3 regions of the Klebsiella sp. M041 genome follow, and region 2 is predicted to be linked to each of the others. Evidence: predicted binding sites of a transcription regulator. Region 2 holds the regulator's gene; each other region holds the start of a gene.
What was found. The regulator ArgR, encoded in region 2, controls arginine synthesis, uptake and breakdown. The targets are predictions, from matches to a motif close to ANTGAATAAAAATACANT.
Positions count from the first base shown of each region.

Region 1 (2,274 bases), on a different contig from region 2:
TGCGCTTCACGGTAATTGACCAGCGCGGTAAACAGACGCTCCAGCGCTTCTTCGCTATCGAGTAATACGCCGCCGAGTTTGATAATTAATGGGTTCATCATCACACCTTAAATAAGAGACTGCGTCTCAGCGAAGCCGAAACGAATATTCGCGCACTGCACCGCCTGCGCTGCGGCGCCTTTCAGCAGGTTATCTTCTGCCGCGACGACGATGAGATGGTCGTCCTGCACGGCAAAACCGATATCACAGAATGGCAGACCTTCGACGCTTTTCAATGCGGGCACGCCTTTATCATATAAACGTACCAGCGGTTTATCGGCGTAAGCCTGCTGGTAAACCGCCGCGATCTGCGCATGGCCAACGCCCGGCTTCAGGCGGCAGGTAATGGTTTCCAGAATGCCGCGCTTAAAATTACCCAGATGCGGGGTAAAAATCACCTTCGCTCCGAGGTGGCTGGCAATCTCCGGCTGATGACGATGGTTAAAGATGCCGTATGGCTGCAGGCTGACTTCACAGAAGCTGTTGCCGATCGCGGCTTTGCGTCCCGCGCCGCTCACCCCGCTGGTGGCGTTGATCACTGGCCACTGGTTGAGATCCAGCAGACTGGCATCAATCAGCGGCTTCAGCGACAGCTGCGCCGCCGTCGGGTAGCAGCCAGGCACCGCGATTAACTGCGCTTCTTTAAGCGCATCCGCGCTCCACTCCGCCAGCCCATACACCGCCTGTTTGAGCAGGTCGGGATGCTGATGAGTGAAACCATAATATTTTTCGTAGAACGCCCCATCGTTAACGCGGAAGGCACCGGAGAGATCGAACACCACGCAGCCGGCGGCAAGGAACTGCGGCGCCAGATCGTGACTCACTTCGTGCGCGGTGGCGAGAAACACCACGTCCACGCCAGCGCTGAATTCGCTGATATCGGACATCGGCTGCAGCGGCATATCGACAATGCCTTTGAGCTGCGGATGCAGGTCGGAAATTAATTTTCCCGCATCATTGCTTTGCGCGGAGACCGTCAAAGCGGTTATGTTCATATGCGGATGACGATTGATATAGGTCACCAGCTCTGCGCCGGCATAACCACTGGCACCCACAATCAGCGTATTTAACATTGGAAGCGCATCTCCTTACATTCGATGGGTTTTCTTACGCTCAACGATATTGTATTTTTATTCACAATAAATGCATGAATATTGATACTATCACGACCCAAGGTGTGTCAACAATGAAAAACAATTTACCGCCCTTTATCGAGATTTACCGCGCGTTGATCGCCACACCGTCCATCAGCGCGACCGAAGAGGCTCTCGATCAGAGCAATGAGTCTTTAATCAATTTGCTGGCCGGCTGGTTCCGCGATCTCGGCTTTAATGTCGAGGTACAGCCGGTGCCGGATACGCGCCATAAATTCAACCTGCTGGCCAGCACCGGACACGGCGCCGGCGGCCTGCTTCTCGCCGGGCATACCGATACCGTGCCGTTCGATGACGGCCGCTGGACGCGCGATCCGTTCACCCTTACCGAACACGATAACAAGCTCTACGGCCTCGGCACGGCCGATATGAAAGGCTTCTTCGCCTTTATTCTCGACGCCCTGCGCGATGTCGACGTCACCACGCTGAAAAAACCGCTGTATATTCTGGCCACCGCCGACGAAGAGACCAGCATGGCCGGCGCGCGCTATTTTGCCGAAACCACCCGGCTGCGCCCCGACTGCGCCATCATCGGCGAGCCCACCTCCCTGCAGCCGATCCGCGCCCATAAAGGACATATGTCCAACGCGATCCGTATTCAGGGCCAGTCCGGCCACTCCAGCGATCCGGCGCGCGGGGTCAACGCGATCGAGCTGATGCACGACGCCATCGGTCGGATTATGCAGCTGCGCGATTTGCTAAAAGAGCGCTACCACTTCGAGGCGTTCACGGTCCCTTACCCGACCCTCAACCTCGGCGCCATCCATGGCGGCGATGCCTCAAACCGTATCTGCGCCTGCTGTGAACTGCATATGGACATCCGCCCGTTGCCGGGGATGACCCTCAACGACCTCAATGGTCTGCTGGACGAGGCGCTGGCCCCGGTCAGCGAACGCTGGCCGGGCCGCCTGACGGTCTCGGAGCTGCATCCGCCGATCCCCGGCTACGAGTGCCCGCCGGACCATAAGCTGGTGCAGGTGGTTGAGAAACTGCTTGGCGCCCAGACCGACGTGGTGAACTACTGTACCGAAGCGCCGTTTATCCAGACGCTGTGCCCAACGCTGGTTCTCGGCCCGGGCTC
Region 1 covers NZ_JCAXWU010000017.1:10,434-12,707, forward strand. Annotated here, with positions in the region: gene argB (acetylglutamate kinase) at 1-101, opposite strand, end outside; gene argC (N-acetyl-gamma-glutamyl-phosphate reductase) at 108-1,112, opposite strand; gene argE (acetylornithine deacetylase) at 1,226-2,274, shown strand, end outside.
Region 1: the regulator ArgR is predicted to act here: its motif matches at 1,161-1,178, upstream of argC (N-acetyl-gamma-glutamyl-phosphate reductase).

Region 2 (2,274 bases):
CGATTGACCTTTCAGCTCCGCCACAAAGGTATTGGAGCGGATGATGTCCAGCGTAGTCACGCCGAACAGTTTGTTTTTATCGTACACGCCGGCTTTTTTCAGCACTTCGGCGGCGATGGCCACGGTGGTGTTCACCGGGTTGGTAATAATGCCGATACAGGCCTGCGGGCAGGTTTTGGCTATCTGCTGCACGAGGTTCTTAACGATACCCGCATTCACATTAAACAGGTCGGAACGATCCATGCCGGGCTTACGCGCTACGCCCGCGGAGATCAGCACCACATCAGCGCCTTCCAGCGCCGGGGTAGCATCTTCACCGGAAAATCCTTTAATTTTTACATCTGTGGGGATATGACTTAGATCTACCGCCACGCCCGGCGTAACCGGAGCGATGTCGTACAACGAGAGCTCTGAACCTGAAGGCAGTTGGGTCTTAAGTAGTAGGGCAAGCGCCTGGCCGATACCACCGGCAGCGCCAAGGACTGCAACTTTCATCCTAAACTCCTTATTATGGTTAATTTAGTCTTTCGTTATTCCGTCGCCTGGACCTTAATTCACAAGATGAACAATTACAATGATTATGGCTGAAGAATGCATTATTGTGCATAGCAATAGAACAGCGGCGCACTTTATGCTTCCTGACTGACCATCCAGCAAAGCGAAGTACCGGATCGACTATTGGTTACAATACACCCAGCCAGTTGCGCAAAACAACACCAACTCAATAACATTTCATTTACTTTTACATGCCTTTAAGCGTTGTGATGAGAACATGTTCCTTATACGGTTTTTTTGCTAAAATATGCCCCCTTCATAACATTATTGACCTATCCCCTCGCGGATTATTTGCATAAAAATTCACGGTTATGCATAATGATGTTGATTTTACCACCATAATCTGGGTGACTTATGCGAAGTTCGGCAAAACAAGAAGAACTGGTTAAAGCGTTTAAAGCGCTGCTTAAAGAAGAGAAATTCAGCTCGCAGGGAGAGATCGTCCAGGCGCTGCAGGAAGAAGGCTTCGAGAATATCAACCAATCGAAGGTTTCCCGCATGCTCACCAAATTTGGCGCGGTTCGTACCCGTAACGCCAAAATGGAAATGGTCTATTGCCTGCCTGCCGAGCTTGGCGTGCCGACCACCTCCAGCCCGCTGAAAAATCTGGTGCTGGATATCGATTATAACGATGCCGTCGTGGTGATTCACACCAGCCCCGGGGCAGCGCAGCTGATCGCCCGTCTTCTCGACTCGCTGGGCAAGGCGGAAGGTATTCTTGGCAGCATCGCCGGGGATGACACAATCTTCACCACGCCAGCGCGCGGTTTCACAGTAAAAGATTTGCACGACGCTATCCTGGTGCTGTTCGAACAGGAACTCTGAGCATTCCCCTCTGGCAACCGTCAGAGGGTGATTCCCCCTCTTCTCTCCCTCCCCCCTTTCAACTCAACAAAAATTTAACATTTTGTGTGATTTAGCCTGTCTATACGTTCTTTTACGTAAGGGAAACGCCTAAAACGCACGAAAGATCAAAATCGTATACCTTTATGATTTTATTAGAAATAAAACTTATCTCCGTCTGTGACGCGTCATTTTTAATTCTTATCGGTTATAAAAAGCGCAATTTATTGTAACTATTAACGCACAAAACAATTAGCATGGTATTAATATTTTTGGTGATTAGTGTATACTTGTTTTTGTGATGAGGGTCACGAAACAAAGACCCTCAACAAAAAGATTCGACGAGGTGAACATCATGAAAATCAAAACCACTGTAGCAGCTCTCAGCATCCTGTCCGTCATGTCGTTTGGCGCTTTCGCCGCTGATGTTATCAACAGCGAGCAAGCCCAGGGCCGCGAGGCCATCGGTACAGTTTCCGTCGGCGCGGTAGCCTCTTCCCCGATGGATATGCATGAAATGCTGAACAAAAAAGCGCAGGAAGAAGGGGCTTCTTCTTACCGCATTATCGAAGCCCGCACTGGCGACCACTGGCATGCCACTGCTGAGCTGTATAAATAAGTTTTAGATCGTCAACGATTAACCCGACAAAAATTCTCTACCGCGGCCCGGCCTCATTCATCGCCCCGCCGCGGCAAAACAAAGACTGGAGTAAAGATTATGAAACGCGCAATGATCATCGCATCCCTTGGCCTGGCTTCCCTTCTCTCTTTCGGCGCTAGCGCGGCCGTTCAGCAAGTGAACGCTGAGCAAGCCCAGAACCTGCAGTCCATGGGCACCATCTCGGTTTCCCAGGTAGGTAGTGCGCCAATGGACAT
Region 2 covers NZ_JCAXWU010000013.1:143,065-145,338, forward strand. Annotated here, with positions in the region: gene mdh (malate dehydrogenase) at 1-495, opposite strand, end outside; gene argR (transcriptional regulator ArgR) at 910-1,380, shown strand; gene yhcN (peroxide/acid stress response protein YhcN) at 1,754-2,017, shown strand; gene yhcN-B (DUF1471 family stress response protein YhcN-B) at 2,117-2,274, shown strand, end outside.

Region 3 (2,274 bases), on a different contig from region 2:
CCTGCTGTTCCAGCGGGCTTATCAGCTCGAGAATTCCGCCGATATCGTTGATGGTCGCCCGACGGATTTGCTCTGCGCTCTCCATGACGATCTGGGTGCCGATGCCGTCGCGTGAGAATAGCTCCTGCAGCAGCGCGCCATTTTCCTGATAGCTGATCAGGTGGCAGCGCCGCACGCCGCTGCGGCAGGCCTTCACGGCCCCGCGCAGGAAGCGCACGGTACCGGAGTTATAATCTTCGTCCGCTTCGAGCTCTTCGACGCGGGCCTGCGCTTCATTGGGGAACAGTTCGGAGACAATTTCCCCGGCCTGGTTGTAAACCCCTTGCGAAGAACAGAAGCCGATCATTTTCTCTGCTTTCAGCTTGATGGCCAACTGGGTGGCGATCTCTTCCGAAGTCAGGTTAAAGCTTTCGCCGGTGACCGACACCGCGACCGGCCCCATCAGCACAATGGCGCCGCTGTCGAGCTGGCGATGAATCGCCTCTTCGTCAATGCGGCGAATGCGGCCGCTGTGGCAATAATCAACGCCGTCATCAACGCCCAGCGGCTGGGCAATGATAAAGTTGCCGCTGACGACGTTGATATGGGCTCCCTGCAGCGGGGTGTTGTTGAGGCTCATCGACAGGCGGGCGGTGATCTCCAGCTGCAGCATCCCCGCCGCCTGCTTAACCAGCTCCAGCGTTTTGGCGTCAGTCACTCGCGTCTGCTTGTGATAGACCGGCTCGTGATGGTGCTCGGCGAGGTTAGCGTCAATCTGCGGGCGGGCGCCATAGACCACCACCAGGCGAATGCCCAGGCTATGCAATAACCCTATGTCATTGACAATATTTGAGAAATTTTCATGCTCAATGGCTTCGCCGCCCAGCATGATGACAAACGTTTTTCCCCGATGGGCATTAATATAGGGAACAGAATGGCGGAATCCTTCTACCAGTTCAGTGCGACGTTCCTTCACCATGACAAACCCTCAATGCATGATTATTCGTAATTATTGTATTTTTATTCTGTTTTGCCGTTAAACGCAAGCCCCAATTTGAGGCTAAGCCCTGAAAAACATGTGACCCGGAGCAGGGTGTCAATGAATGTTTACCCTTTTATAGATGACAGGTTATATGCCTTTCGTTAAAGTTTCTGGTCAATCTGTTTGTTTTGGGTATAAATGCGTTTTATTGCTTGGGAGTGGCATGTCGGGAAACAACTCTGGATTAAGCCGTCGCCGTCTGCTGCAGGGCGCGGGCGCCATGTGGTTAATGAGCGTGAGCCCCGTTGGGCTGGCCGCCGCCGCGCGGGTGGTTGCCGTTCGCGTCTGGCCAGCATCGACCTACACGCGCGTCACGGTGGAATCGAATCATGTGCTGAAATACCGGCAGTTTGCCCTCAGTAATCCGGAACGGGTGGTGGTGGATCTGGAAGGGGTTAATCTGAACTCGGTGCTGAAAGGCATGGGAGGGCAGATCCGCGATGACGATCCCTTTATTAAGTCCGCCCGCGTGGGCCAGTTTGATCCGCAAACCGTGCGCATGGTCTTCGAGCTCAAGCAGAACGTTAAGCCGCAGCTGTTTGCCCTCGCGCCGGTGGCCGGCTTTAAAGAGCGTCTGGTGATGGATCTTTACCCCGCCAACGCCACCGATGTGCAGGATCCGCTGCTGGCGCTGCTTGAGGATTACAACAAAGGCGATCTGCAGCGTCAGGTACCGCCGGCGCAAAGCGGGCCGCAGCCGGGCAAAGCCGGGCGCGATCGGCCGATTGTCATTATGCTCGATCCCGGCCACGGCGGCGAAGATTCGGGCGCTGTGGGCAAGTATCGCACCCGCGAGAAAGACGTGGTGCTGCAGATTGCCCGTCGCCTGCGGGCGCTGATCGACAAAGAAGGCAATATGAAGGCCTATATGACCCGCAACGAAGACGTGTTTATCCCGTTGAAGGTGCGTGTCGCCAAGGCGCAGAAGCAGCGCGCCGACCTGTTCGTATCGATTCACGCCGACGCCTTTACCAGCCGCCAGCCCAGCGGCTCCTCGGTGTTTGCGCTCTCCACCAAGGGAGCCACCAGTACCGCGGCAAAATATCTCGCCCAGACGCAGAACGCCTCGGATCTGATCGGTGGGGTCAGCAAGAGCGGCGATCGCTATGTCGACCACACCATGTTCGATATGGTGCAGTCCCTCACCATCGCCGACAGCCTCAAATTTGGTAAGGCGGTGCTGGAGAAAATGGGTAACATCAATAATCTGCACAAAAATCGGGTAGAGCAGGCGGGCTTTGCGGTGCTCAAGG
Region 3 covers NZ_JCAXWU010000020.1:58,367-60,640, forward strand. Annotated here, with positions in the region: gene argA (amino-acid N-acetyltransferase) at 1-958, opposite strand, end outside; gene amiC (N-acetylmuramoyl-L-alanine amidase AmiC) at 1,185-2,274, shown strand, end outside.
Region 3: the regulator ArgR is predicted to act here: its motif matches at 991-1,008, upstream of argA (amino-acid N-acetyltransferase).